3 regions of the Vibrio sp. HM8-C genome follow, and region 1 is predicted to be linked to each of the others. Evidence: predicted binding sites of a transcription regulator. Region 1 holds the regulator's gene; each other region holds the start of a gene.
The links. The regulator MetJ, encoded in region 1, represses methionine synthesis genes. The targets are predictions, from matches to a motif close to TTAGACNTNTANANGTCTAA.
Positions count from the first base shown of each region.

Region 2: metH (methionine synthase) is a predicted target of MetJ. The motif match lies at 1,400-1,419, and genes of this name have one in related genera.
Region 3: ACOSVQ_RS13050 (MetQ/NlpA family ABC transporter substrate-binding protein) is a predicted target of MetJ. The motif match lies at 2,802-2,821, and genes of this name have one in related genera.

Region 1 is NZ_JBMMKS010000025.1:4,241-9,021, forward strand. Features, by position in the region: gene ACOSVQ_RS19870 (bifunctional aspartate kinase/homoserine dehydrogenase II) at 1-1,022, opposite strand, end outside; gene ACOSVQ_RS19875 (O-succinylhomoserine (thiol)-lyase) at 1,022-2,188, opposite strand; gene metJ (met regulon transcriptional regulator MetJ) at 2,404-2,721, shown strand; gene ACOSVQ_RS19885 (malic enzyme-like NAD(P)-binding protein) at 2,830-4,107, opposite strand; gene rpmE (50S ribosomal protein L31) at 4,299-4,517, opposite strand; gene priA (primosomal protein N') at 4,765-4,781, shown strand, end outside.
Region 2 is NZ_JBMMKS010000015.1:112,496-117,276, reverse strand. Features, by position in the region: gene ACOSVQ_RS16570 (cation:proton antiporter) at 1-1,276, opposite strand, end outside; gene metH (methionine synthase) at 1,473-4,781, shown strand, end outside.
Region 3 is NZ_JBMMKS010000010.1:145,757-150,537, reverse strand. Features, by position in the region: gene ACOSVQ_RS13060 (DNA-3-methyladenine glycosylase I) at 50-736, shown strand; gene yghU (glutathione-dependent disulfide-bond oxidoreductase) at 828-1,688, opposite strand; gene ACOSVQ_RS13050 (MetQ/NlpA family ABC transporter substrate-binding protein) at 1,977-2,780, opposite strand; gene ACOSVQ_RS13045 (glutamine amidotransferase) at 2,996-3,712, shown strand; gene ACOSVQ_RS13040 (GGDEF domain-containing protein) at 3,816-4,739, shown strand.

The sequences.
Region 1 (4,781 bases):
AGAGGCTCAAGTTGTTCGCGTTTGAGCTTCTCAAGGGTTTCATCGTAGACACGTGCAAAATCATGTCCATGACCAAATTCAAGTTCAATTAGCAGTACTTCATCTAATGAAGTAATGATTTTTGCGCCGCGCCCTGATGCGAGAACACGTTCTATTTTGGTTGAGCCTGATTCTGGCTTATGGCTGCATCGTAGCTGAAGTTCCATCGCACTTTGAGCAACAGGTTGGAGTGTACGGCTATGTAGAACGGGTGCAGCAAGGCGAGCCAGCTCGTTGGCTTCATCCAAACGTAAAAGAGGCAGTAGGCATGCGTTCGCTACGATACGTGGGTCTGCGCTATATACACCAGCGACGTCACTCCAAATCGTTACACGAGCAACGTCAGCTAACGCACCGATGACCGTTGCAGAATAGTCTGAACCATTGCGACCAAGTAGAACGGTATCACCTTGGTCATTCTGAGCCATAAAGCCGGTAATCACGATACGATGATGTGCATGCTGAGCGAGTACTTTTTTCAGTAGCGGATAAGAGCGTGAACGGTCTACTTCAGGCTGAGTGCCTGCTTCTGCACGTAGGAACTCGCGAGCGTCTTGTGAAACCGCTGGCAAATTACTTTGGTTGAGCAGCGCTGCTAACAAACGAGCTGACCACATTTCACCATGTCCAAGCACGGCAGCTTGCTGTGCTTTGGTCAGTGGCGCGGTTAGCTCACCTAAGCGAATAAACTCACCGTTTACTTGAGTTAACAGATTGTCAGCAACTTCACCTTCAAGTAAGTCTTCAACCAGTTTGCATTGGAACTGACGTAATGATTGCAGTGTTTCATGGGCAACACGGCCGTCTTTGTTCAATGCTTCCAAAAATGCGATTAAGCGGTTGGTGGTTTTACCCGCCGCTGAAACAACCACCAAATCTTCAGGTTGTGAGTATTCTTTTAGAATGTTCGCGACACGCAAATAACACTCTGGATCTGCTAAGCTACTACCGCCAAATTTATGTAGCTGGCGTGAAACAGTCATTAAAACTTCTCCTTAGCTTTGGTAAAGGCTTGGTCCAAATCAGCGATAAGATCCGACGCATCTTCCAAGCCAACTGACAAGCGCAGTAATAGTTGAGAAATGCCTGCTTCAGCAAGTGCTGCTTCGCCCATCGCTCGGTGAGTCATGCTCGCCGGATGGCAGATCAAACTTTCTACACCACCTAGAGATTCTGCAAGAGAGAAAAGCTCTAGTTCACCAACAAAGTACTTCAGTTGCTCGTAGCTACCAGCAAACTCAAAACTCAGCATTGAGCCAAAACCTAGCTGCTGTTTCTTCGCAATCTCATGCCCTGGATGCTCAGGCAGGCTAGGGTGATAAATGGTTTTGATCAGTGACTGTGATTTCAAATAATCCAAAATTTGCAGAGAACTTTCCTCATGCACACGCATACGTGCGCCAAGAGTACGGATACCACGTAGCGTCATATAGCTATCAAATGGTGTGCCCGTTGCACCAATACAGTTACCCCACCAAGCTAGTTCTTCAGCATGAGCTTTGGTTTTACTGATCACCACACCGCCAATCACATCTGAGTGACCATTGATGAACTTGGTGGTTGAGTGGATAACAAAGTCAGCACCCAGCGTTAGCGGCTTTTGGTAAACCGGAGTTAAGAATGTGTTGTCTACAGCAACTAGAGCGCCGACGGCTTTTGCTTGTTGGCAGATTTTCTCGATATCAACCACTCGCACTAACGGATTCGACGGAGTTTCTAACAGCACGAGTTTTGGTTTTTTCGACAATGCCGCTGCAAGTGCTTGTTCATCAGATTGATCAACAAAAAGCACTTTGAAATCGCCTTTGTTTGAACGAGTATTGAACAAACGGTAAGTGCCGCCGTAGCAATCGTGTGGTGCAACAATGAAGTCGTTAGGGCCAAGTAATGTTGACGCAAGCAGGTTTAGCGCGGAAGTACCGCAGTTAGTAACGACTGCACCTTCACCGCTTTCTAATTCGTAGAGTGCCTTTTCTAATAAGCCACGGTTTGGGTTGCCGGAACGGGTATAGTCATATTGAGGCACTTCACCAAACGCAGGGAAGCCATAGTTAGTCGATAAATAAATTGGCGGAACGACTGCGTGATATTGAGTATCTGATTCGATTCCGGTACGAACTGCGATTGTAGCTGGCTTGCGTTTGGTCATGAGTGTTTCCTTTCCTGAGACTCTTAAATAGACATCCAAATTCACAGTAAGAATACATGTGTTCGTCTATATTGGGGAATTGCATCTTACTTTACTTCTCATTTTTTGAGACGTCAATACTTCTAGACGTCTATATGTCTTTGCTTATGGCAGTAAATCCCGCTAAAATCTAGCCTTTGGAATTATTACTCGAATTCGAACAATGAAGGTGCGCAATGGCAGACTGGAACGGTGAATATATAAGCCCCTATGCAGAGCATGGAAAAAAAAGTGAGCAGGTGAAAAAAATCACCGTATCAATTCCACTTAAGGTATTGAAAATACTCACAGATGAGCGTACTCGCCGCCAGATCAACAACCTGCGTCATGCGACCAACAGTGAGCTTTTATGTGAAGCATTCTTACATGCTTATACTGGTCAGCCACTACCTACGGATGAAGATTTACGTAAAGACCGTCCGGACGATATTCCAGCAGAAGTGAAAGCGCTAATGACAGAAATGGGCATTGAGTTCGAGGCTTACGACGACTAATTGCTGTCGTTAATCTGTTTTTCCGCCCAATTGTGCAGATATGTGTAAAAAGCCCTGATTTGAATCAGGGCTTTTTTGATGCTATTGCGTTCAATGCAGTAACTGAATTTAGTTCGCCATGTAGTTTTCTGGCATCTCGATACGAGCAACACCAGAATCAATAGCGGCTTGAGCAACTGCTTTTGCTACACGTGGTAGTAAGCGTGGATCCATCGGTTTCGGGATGATGTATTCTTTACCGAACGTGAGTGAATCAACACCTGCGGCTTTCAATACTTCTTCTGGTACTGGTTCTTTCGCTAATTCGCGAATGGCCGCAACCGCAGCGAGTTTCATTTCATCGTTAATCACTTTCGCACGCACATCGAGCGCACCACGGAAGATAAATGGGAAACACAGTACGTTATTCACTTGGTTTGGATAATCACTGCGACCTGTACCCATGATTAAATCGTCACGTACAGCGTGTGCAAGAGCCGGTTTGATTTCTGGATCTGGGTTTGAACATGCAAACACAACAGGCTTCTCCGCCATCAGCTTCAGTTCATCTGCGGTGAGTAGATTAGGGCCTGAAACACCTAAGAACAGGTCTGCACCTTTGATAACATCTTCAAGTGTGCGTTTGTCTGTGTTGTTAGCAAATAACTGTTTGTATTCGTTGATATCATCACGACGAGTATGAATCACACCTTTACGGTCAAGCATGTAGATTTTTTCACGCATCGCACCGCATTTAATTAGCAGCTCCATACATGCGACTGCTGCAGCGCCAGCGCCCAAACACACGATAGTACATTCATTAAGCTGTTTGCCTTGCAGCTCGATAGCGTTCAGCATACCTGCCGCGGTAACAATTGCGGTACCGTGTTGGTCGTCGTGGAATACAGGTACATCACAACGTTCAATCAAGCGACGTTCAATTTCAAAACAATCTGGAGCTTTGATGTCTTCGAGGTTGATACCACCAAAGGTATCTGCGATGTTAGCAACCGTATCAACGAACTCATCGATAGTGCGATGTTTCACTTGAATGTCGATAGAGTCTAGATTTGCAAAGCGTTTGAATAATAGAGCTTTACCTTCCATAACTGGCTTAGATGCCATAGGACCAAGGTTACCTAAACCGAGGATGGCTGTACCGTTAGAAATTACCGCAACGGTATTGCCTTTGGCTGTGTATTTATAAACGTTTTCTACGTTTTGTGCGATTTCGCGAACGGGTTCTGCAACGCCTGGGCTGTATGCGAGAGCTAAGTCTTTTGCTGAATCGGCTGGTTTGGTTAGCGCGACGGCAATTTTTCCTGGAGTCGGTAGAGCGTGGTAGTCGAGGGCTTGCTGACGAAAAGCTTCTTCCTCGGTGAGTTCATGGCGATCATTATTGGACATTAGGTGGAGCCTTATTGTTTTTGTTAAGGCCACTCATTCTAGAGTATGTCAATGGATCTTCATAGTTTTGATACGCGAGAAATAGAGCTCCTAAGACCAGATTCTTTGGTTCGAAATGTTGAGGTTTCGGAACGTTAGAAACTAAAAAGGACGCCGTAGCGTCCTTTTTTGAATCTTCGCGTAAAGTAAAATTACTTCTTGCTAGATAGAGCGCCGAAACGCTTGTTGAAGCGATCAACACGACCACCAGTATCAACGATACGTTGCTTACCAGAGTAGAATGGGTGGCACTTGTCACATACGTCTAGGTGCATTGTGTCTTTACCTAGAGTAGAGTTGAAAACGAAAGAGTTGCCGCAAGAGCAAGTCGCGTTTACTGCTTTGTATTCTGGGTGGATACCAGCTTTCATGGGATAACCTCAAATTAGGCCGTGTCGCCATCCGAATCTTTGCCGGACACCACACGTAAATTAATAAATAATTAGTGACACTTGAAGAGCGTTCTTACAAGCGTCTCATCAAGGCGCGATATAGTAATGAATCCTGAGTCACTGATCAACCGCTTTCGCTGTTATTTTCGCCACTTTAGTTGCTCGAATTTCATTGCATCATCCAGTAGACTGTATTTTCTTTGATTTTTGCTCTCTAAAAACCATTATGCGCCCAACGATAGC
Region 2 (4,781 bases), on a different contig from region 1:
CCAATTCTTTTTCTTTAAGTTTGGCCTTGTCAATCATCGGTGTGATTGTCGAACCTTGCACTAAGATAGAGAACACTACTACAGCGTAGGTCATTACCAGAATTAGCTCTTTTACGTCGATAAGCTTATCTGGGATAACCATCATTCCTGATGGAATGGATAGTGCCATCGCTAATGCTAGACCACCACGCAATCCACCCCAAGTTAAGATCTTAATCGACCAAGGGTTGTATGTGCGATAACGCTTAAAGCCTAAGTAAGAAATGAATACGCTACTGAACCGTGCTGCAAGTACTAGCGGGATCGCGAAAGACATTAAGATCCAGTCTTCTTTGTGGAATTCGAAAAGGAGCATCGACATACCGATCAAAAGGAAAAGTAAGCCATTTAAGAATTCATCTACCAACTCCCAAAAGTGATCGAGATGTTCTTCACTCTCTTTAGAAAAGCCAATAAAGCGAGTCCAGTTACCAATCATAATACCTGATACCACCATGGCTAATGGGCCTGAAACATGGATAACGTCCGCAAACACATAACCGGCAGTCGGTACACCGATAGTCAGTAACAGTTCCATGGAGTGGTCGTTGGTTGCACTGATCAAGTAGTGGAATAGCAAGCCCAATAGGAAGCCATAAATAATGCCGCCAATCGCTTCTTGAGCAAATAATGCAGCTACACTTCCTACAGTTGGAGCTTCTTTACCGAATGCAATAGTAAAGATGGTTACGAAGATAACTAGACCGAAACCATCGTTGAATAGAGACTCGCCTTCAATTTGGGTAGAAATACGTTTAGGCGCATTCATCTTTTTAACAATCGCTAATACTGCTATCGGGTCGGTTGGAGAAATCAGAGCGCCAAATAGTAAGCAGTAGACAAGATCGAGATGGATGCCTGTGAAGTAACAGAATCCATATAAGCCGAAACCTATAAAGAAGGTTGAAAACAAAGTAGCGCCGAGTGCAAGGACCGTAATTTCCCATTTTTGATCTTTTAAGTGGGGGAGTTTGATACCAAGACCACCTGCAAATAAAAGGAAACCTAAAATACCTTTTAACAAAAAGTTTTCAAAGTTGATGCTGGTAACTGTTTCTGTTGCGATTTGAGTGAGATGGAACCAGTCATTTTGACCAGCAATAAGGATAAGTAGTGAGAGCACCATAGAACCAGCTGTAATGGCTATCGTGGTTTGCATTTTCACTATCTTGCTGTTTAAAAAAGCAATCATCATTGCTGCAGCAGATAGAAAGCACAGAGTGTAGTAGACCGACATTTTCTTCTTCAAATGTAACTAAATGTGAGCGAAATTGTCCTTTGATGCTGAACAAATAGCAAACACTTTTTACCTATAGATTTATCAAAATTTTAACGTGCGCATTTATCGTAATTAGATGTTTTAGACGTCTAGATTTCTAATCAATGTGTGATAGGATGTCGAACAAGCAAAAAAGGAATAATGAGGCTGTACTGTGGGTAGTAATCTAAAGCACCAGATCGAAGCGCAATTGAAGCAACGTATCATGTTGATCGATGGTGGTATGGGAACCATGATCCAAGAGCACAAGTTGCAAGAGGAAGATTATCGTGGCGAACGCTTTTCGGATTGGCACTGCGATCTAAAAGGAAACAATGATCTTCTCGTTCTGACTCAGCCTCAATTGATTAGAGGTATTCACGCTGCTTATTTGGAAGCTGGTGCTGATATCCTTGAAACCAACACCTTCAACGCCACGACAATTGCGATGGCTGACTATGATATGCAGTCTCTCAGCGAAGAAATTAACTTTGCAGCAGCCAAGCTTGCTCGTGAAGTCGCTGATGAATGGACGGCAAAAACGCCGAATAAGCCACGATATGTTGCAGGTGTTTTAGGTCCGACTAACCGTACTTGTTCCATTTCTCCTGATGTTAACGACCCTGGTTATCGCAACATCGAATTCGATCAGTTAGTGACGGCTTATTCTGAATCTACACGTGCGCTAATAAAAGGCGGCTGTGACCTGATTCTGATTGAAACTATTTTTGATACCTTGAACGCGAAAGCGTGTGCTTTTGCTGTTGATGCAGTGTTCGAAGAGCTTGGTATTCAATTACCTGTCATGATCTCCGGTACGATTACCGATGCATCTGGTCGTACTCTTTCTGGTCAAACAACCGAAGCATTCTATAACTCTTTACGTCATGTTCGTCCTATCTCATTTGGCTTGAACTGTGCTTTAGGCCCAGACGAGCTGCGTCAATATGTCGAAGAGCTTTCTCGCATTTCAGAATGCTATGTATCTGCGCACCCGAATGCGGGTTTGCCGAACGCATTTGGTGAATATGACCTGTCACCAGAGGATATGGCTGAGCATATTGGTGAATGGGCTCAGGCAGGTTTCCTCAACTTGGTTGGTGGCTGTTGTGGTACGACACCTGCTCATATCGCTGCGATGGCTAAAGTGGTTGAGGGTGTTACGCCGCGCGAGATTCCTGAGATTAGCGTTGAATGTCGACTCTCTGGCCTAGAGCCATTGAGCATTGCCGCTGATACTCTATTCGTTAACGTTGGTGAACGTACCAACGTTACCGGCTCCGCTCGCTTCAAGCGTCTCATCAAAGAAGAATTGTACGATGAGGCTTTAGACGTTGCCCGTGAGCAAGTTGAGAATGGCGCTCAAATCATCGATATCAACATGGATGAAGGTATGTTGGATGCGATGGCTTGTATGGAGCGATTCCTCAAGCTGTGTGCATCAGAGCCTGAAATCTCGAAAGTGCCAATCATGGTTGACTCTTCGAAATGGGAAGTTATCGAAGCGGGTCTGAAATGTATTCAAGGTAAGGGCATCGTAAACTCTATCTCGCTAAAAGAAGGCGAGGAAAAGTTTATTCATCAGGCGAAACTGATTCGTCGTTACGGTGCAGCCGTTATCGTAATGGCGTTTGACGAAGTTGGTCAGGCAGACACTCGTGAACGTAAAATTGAAATCTGTCGCCGCGCTTACAATATTCTTGTTGAGCAAGTAGGTTTCCCTGCGGAAGACATTATTTTTGACCCGAATATCTTTGCCGTTGCAACTGGTATTGATGAACACAATAACTACGCGCTTGATTTCATCAATGCAGTAGCAGACATCAAACGTGAGCTTCCTCATGCGATGATTTCTGGTGGTGTATCTAACGTTTCTTTCTCTTTCCGCGGTAACAACTACGTGCGTGAAGCGATTCATGCTGTGTTCCTATACCACTGTTTCAAGAATGGTATGGATATGGGTATCGTTAATGCTGGCCAGCTTGAGATATACGACAACGTTCCAGAGAAACTGCGAAATGCGGTTGAAGACGTTATTCTCAACCGTGACAACGGTGCAACAGAGCGTCTGCTTGAGATAGCAGAAGAATACCGTGAAAACGCAGTAGGCAAAGAAGAAGACGCATCTCTACTTGAGTGGCGTACTTGGCCGGTTGAAAAGCGTTTAGAGCACGCACTGGTTAAAGGTATTACTGAATTTATCGTTGAAGATACTGAAGAAGCCCGCTCTAAGGCATCGAAGCCACTTGAAGTTATCGAAGGTCCATTAATGGACGGTATGAACGTGGTGGGTGACCTGTTTGGCGAGGGCAAAATGTTCCTGCCGCAAGTAGTGAAATCGGCTCGCGTAATGAAGCAGGCGGTTGCTTACTTAGAGCCTTACATTAACGCGATGAAGCAGTCTGGCTCTTCAAACGGCAAAATTCTACTCGCGACAGTGAAAGGCGATGTTCACGATATCGGCAAGAACATTGTTGGTGTTGTACTGCAATGTAACAACTACGAGATCATCGACCTTGGCGTGATGGTGCCGTGTGAGACCATTCTTAAAGTCGCACGGGAACAGAAGGTGGACATTATCGGTCTTTCCGGTTTGATTACTCCATCTCTGGATGAAATGGTGCACGTTGCTAAAGAGATGGAACGCCAAGGCTTTGATTTGCCGCTGCTGATCGGCGGCGCAACAACCTCTAAAGCGCATACGGCTGTGAAGATTGAGCAGAACTATCACCAACCTGTGGTGTATGTGAACAACGCATCGCGCGCCGTTGGTGTGTGTTCAGCATTGCTCTCTGATGAGCGTCGTTCAGAATTCGTAGAGCGTCTAAATCTGGATTACGAAAGAACCCGTGAACAACATGCTCGTAAAAAACCGAAGAGCCGTCCTGTAACTCTGGAGCAAGCGCGTGCTAATAAAGCTGCAATTGATTGGCAGACTTATACGCCACCTGCACCAGTTAAACCGGGTATTCATGTATTCAAAGACTTTGATGTTTCTGTGCTACGTCAGTACATCGACTGGACGCCATTCTTCATGACTTGGTCACTGTCTGGCAAGTTCCCAGCGATTCTCGATCACGAGTTGGTCGGGGAAGAAGCTCGCAAGCTGTACAAAGATGCCAATGATTGGTTAGACCGTATTGAGCAAGAAGGTCTGATGAAGGCTAATGGTATTTGCGGTTTGTTCCCAGCAGCGAGCATTGATGATGATATTGAAGTGTATGCGGATGAATCGCGTCAACAAGTGATAAAAGTGCTGCACAACCTTCGTCAGCAGACTGAGAAGCCAAAAGGTGCTAACTATTGTTTGTCTGATTTTGTTGCCTCAAAGCATAGTGGTAAACAAGACTGGGTAGGTATGTTTGCTGTTACTGGTGGTATTGGCGAGCGAGCGCTGGCGGATGACTTCAAAGCCAAAGGTGACGACTACAATGCGATCATGGTGCAAGCGGTTGCCGACCGTTTAGCAGAAGCTTTTGCTGAA
Region 3 (4,781 bases), on a different contig from region 1:
ACCCGTTTGCTAGTATTTTGTTTCTTCAGCCAAACAAGAGCCTTCGACCATGACTTTCGAGAAATTTACCTCCATTTATCAACGCGCTGCCGAACGCAAAGGCGGTGAAGATCAGCTAGAGAAACTGCTCAAGATTCCATTGAGTAAAACCGAGCTAGCCGCAGTTCCTGAAGATCGTTGGTTATCAGCATTCAGCATGAAGGTGTTTCAATCGGGGATCTCTTGGGATGTAGTTAGAAAGAAATGGCCAAACTTCGAAGAATTATTCTTTGGATTTAAAATAGAACCGCTACTGATGCTTTCTGACGAAGTATGGGAAGAAAAAGCGCAAGACCCACGCATTATTCGCCATCTAGCGAAAGTCATGTCCATTCCACGTAACGCTCGTATGATTTATGAAGCCAGAGCGGAGCACGGCTCTTTTAGTCAGATGGTTGCTGAGTGGCCTTTGGAGAACATTACGGGTCTATGGGAATACATGAAAAAGCACGGTGACCGTCTAGGTGGTAATACGGGGCCGTACACGCTTCGTCAAATGGGTGCGGATACGTTTATTTTCTCTACCGATGTAGAAGCCTATCTTCGCAATACTGGAGTCATTGACAGTGCGAAGACAACCAAGCGTGCAATGACATCAGCCAATCAGGCATTCTGCCAGTGGCAGCAAGAGTCCAACCGCACTATGAGTGAAATCAGCCAGATCATTGCCTACAGCACCGGTGAAAACAGAATCTAATTATCATTGGTTTTTCTAGTTCTGTTCGATGAAATAGAAAAGAGAGAGCATAGCCCTCTCTTTTAAATAATCCGGAGCAATCAAGCTTTATCTATTTAGGCTGCTTGCTCAGTACTGCATCGATGTCAGCGGCGCTGTGTCGTTCATCAACACGTTCCCACTCTTCACCCATAGTGCGGTTTACAATACGTCCGCGTTGCACAGCTGGACGCTCAGCCATCATCTTCGCCCAACGTTGCACATGTGTGTATGACTCGACATCAAGGAACTCGCCTGCGTTGTAAGCTTTACCTAACGCTAGATTGCCATACCAAGGCCAAATCGCGATATCCGCAATGCTGTATTCCCCGCCAGCAATAAAGGTGTTTTTTGCTAGCTGTTTATCCAGTACATCCAGTTGACGTTTTGCTTCCATCGCAAAGCGGTTAATCGGATATTCAAATTTCTCTGGTGCGTACGCATAGAAGTGACCAAAGCCACCGCCAAGATATGGCGCAGAACCTTGTAACCAGAATAGCCAGTTCATCACTTGAGCTCGTGCTGCACCTTCTTTTGGCAGAAGATGACCAAACTTCTCAGCAAGATAAAACAGAATGTTGCCTGACTCGAATACGTTTACAGGCTCTGCACCTGAACGGTCAACCATCGCTGGAATTTTAGAGTTTGGGTTTACAGCTACAAATCCAGAACTGAATTGGTCGCTGTCGCCAATGCGAATCAGAAACGCATCGTACTCAGCTTCCGTCACCCCAAGAGCAAGCAGCTCTTCAAGCATGATGGTTACTTTCTGCCCATTTGGCGTACCCATCGAGTAAAGCTGGATTGGGTGAGAGCCCACTGGAAGTTCTCTTTCAAAACGAGCACCTGAATCAGGTCGGTTAATACTCGCCCATTGACCACCGTTTTCGCTGTCCATCGTCCAGACTCTTGGTGGGATATATTCACTTGCCATGGTTTATCCTTCTCTAAATTTACGTATTCGCTTTTGGTTCACGTATCCGGTCTAAGTTTGCGTAATGGAATTACGACGACTTACTTTATGACTATCTGCTTTGTGGCTAACTAAGATATAAGGGCAAATTATTGCAGATAAAGTCTTTTACGAATTTTTAGTTATAACAATAAATTATGGCAAGGGAGAAGAAATTATATACGCGGGATAAACAACGAAGAGTAAGAAACAAGAGAAAAAGAAAAGGTATTCCCGCAACGACGGATGTCACTGCGGGAATCTTAAGCATTAGAAGGCAGGTTCAATCGTGCCATTAAAGGTTTGTTGCATGAAATCACGAATCGCTTGTGACTGATAGATTTCTACAAACTTTTTGTACGCCGCGTTATCTTTGTCTTTTTCACGACTTGCAATCACCATGACCGCTAGTGGTGCTTGCTTAGATTCTAGGTAGATACCTTGTTTCTTCGGATCAAGACCCGCAGACATAACGTAGTTCATCGTAATAGCGGCGGCATCAACATCATCAAGTGTACGCGGCAGTTGAGCTGCATCTACTTCGAGAAACTCAAAATTTTTCGGGTTTTCAACGATGTCATTTAGGGAAGCTTTAAAGCCCACATCTGCGCGTAGCGTTATCAAACCTGCATCAGCAAACAGCAGTAAACCACGGCCACCGTTTGTTGGGTCATTTGGAATTGCAACACGAGCGTTCTCCGGTAACTCTTCTAATGATTTGTATTTATTAGAGTAAATACCCATACGCATTAGAATAGATTCACCAATAGAAACAAGGTGAGAACCTTGGCTCTTGTTGTAGTTGTTTAGGAAAGGTAGGTGTTGGTAGCTATTCAAATCGATGCTGCCATCTTCCAATGCTGCGTTTGGCGTAATGTAATCCGAAAACTCAACAACTTTCACTTTAAGACCTTGCTTGGCAGCTTCTTTCGCTACCGCTTCAACAACCTGTGCGTGTGGACCTACAGTTGCACCAACCGAGATTTCATCACTCTCTTTCTGGCCGCATGCTGCTAGACCGAAAACCAAAGAAGCCACTAAACCCAACTGAGTGAGTTTTTTATATCCGTTCATAAAATTATCCTTACCTAAACAAAAGACGTATAGCCGTCTAAACAGCTATATTATCGATGGTTAGATAATATGCAACTAAAAGTTCGCTATAAGATATTCACTTCTACACGTGTTGGTTTGCTATGCCAATTCGCTACAACTTTAAATAGCCATTGAACTCATATTTTCTTTTCTCTAAATTAGCCAAATTATCAGGAAGGCAGGAAAAGGAATTTATGAAGACGCTATTGATAGTCAATGTTGGGCAAGCACCAGAGCAACAACTAGAAAAATACGGTGATTTTGAGTTATGGGCGCAACGTGCCATTAGCGAAGTCGATATCAACATCTCTTTCTTAGACGGCGTTAATAACGCATTGCCTGCTTATGACACTTTAGCTGGAGTAATCATCATGGGTTCGCTTGCCATGGTGACAGAGAAAACAGACTGGATGTTAAGGCTCTCAAACAACATCATCGAACTAACCGAGAAACAGATCCCTCTGCTTGGTATCTGCTTTGGGCATCAACTAATAGCCCAAGCGCTTGGTGGCATCGTAGATTACAACCCTAAAGGTCTGGAAATTGGAACCGTTGAGCTAGAAAAACTAGCAAGCGCAAGCAGCGATCCACTGTTTGAACAAGTACCACCTAGCTTTGCTGCGCAAACGGTGCATTTTCAATCGGTACAACAACTCCCACCTAACTCTGTTTGTTTGGCAAAAAGTGAACTCGATGACCATCATGCCTTCCGAGCGGGAAGCTGCACTTGGGGCGTACAATTCCACCCAGAATTTACCAGCGACATTATGCGAGACTCTGTCAAAGGTTTGAAACAAGCCATAGCTGACAATTTTGATAACAAACTTGAACAGGTTGCCGAAACCGAGCAGGCAAAGCAGATTTTGGTTCGGTTTGCTCAAATGTGTAAATCACACTCTGATCAACAATAAGTCTTCAAAATATGAGCTAAAATAGCTTCAATAACACCACCTTTGTTTCTTTAGAGAACGCTCACGTTCCGGATAAAGGTGGTACTTAGTGAAGGTAGAGCATATGGCTAAAGAGTATGATGAGTGCGAAGAATATGCTGCTGTAATTTCAGCTCTTCCAGACATGGTCTTTGTTCTGACCGAGTCTGGGCGATATGCCGCTATTTTTGGCGGAGAAAACTCTGACCTCTACCACGACGGCTCATCACTCAAAGGGCTTACCCTTGCCAACGTACTTCCGGACGATAAAGCCAATTGGTTCAAAGACCGCATCAAAGAAACTCTTGAGGCAGATTGCGTTATGGTTTTTGAATATTCTCTTTCCGTCAATGATGTCGAAACAGTAGACGCTAAGTCTGGTCCATCTGGTGAACAACGATTTGAAGGACGAGTAAGCCCTTTAAAATCATTACGCTATGGCGAACGTGCCGTTGTTTGGGTTGCACGAAACATTACTGCTCGTCATCATATTGAACAGCAACTTATCTATCAATCCGAAGTGGACGACCTTTCTAAAACGCTAAATCGACGAAAGTTTTTCGAACACCTCTACGATGCTTTTTATACTTTCAAGCGATATCACGAGAACTACTGCTTCCTGATGGTTGATATCGATAATTTCAAACGAATTAACGACTCTTATGGGCACAGTCTAGGCGACGAAGCGATACGAAAAGTTGCAGACATATGCAAACTCAAGATCCGTAAAACTGATGTAATTGGTCGCTTAGGCGGAGACGAATTCGGCATCATTCTGAAACACACCGCAGAGATTTCCCCTGTTGCTTTTGCTGAAAGGTTAATCGAAGCGGTTTCAAATACGTTGTTGCACGCCGAACTGTCAGACACACGTGTGTCGATCAGCATCGGCTTAAGCCATTTCAAAGATTCCGATGAAGGTATGGAAGAGATATACCACAGAGCCGACCTCGCTCTTTATGATGCGAAGAGAAGAGGCAAGAACCGGGTATCCGCGCAACTCAATTAATTACGCCAGAACGAATCCAGTAGTTAGTCCAATAAAACAAAA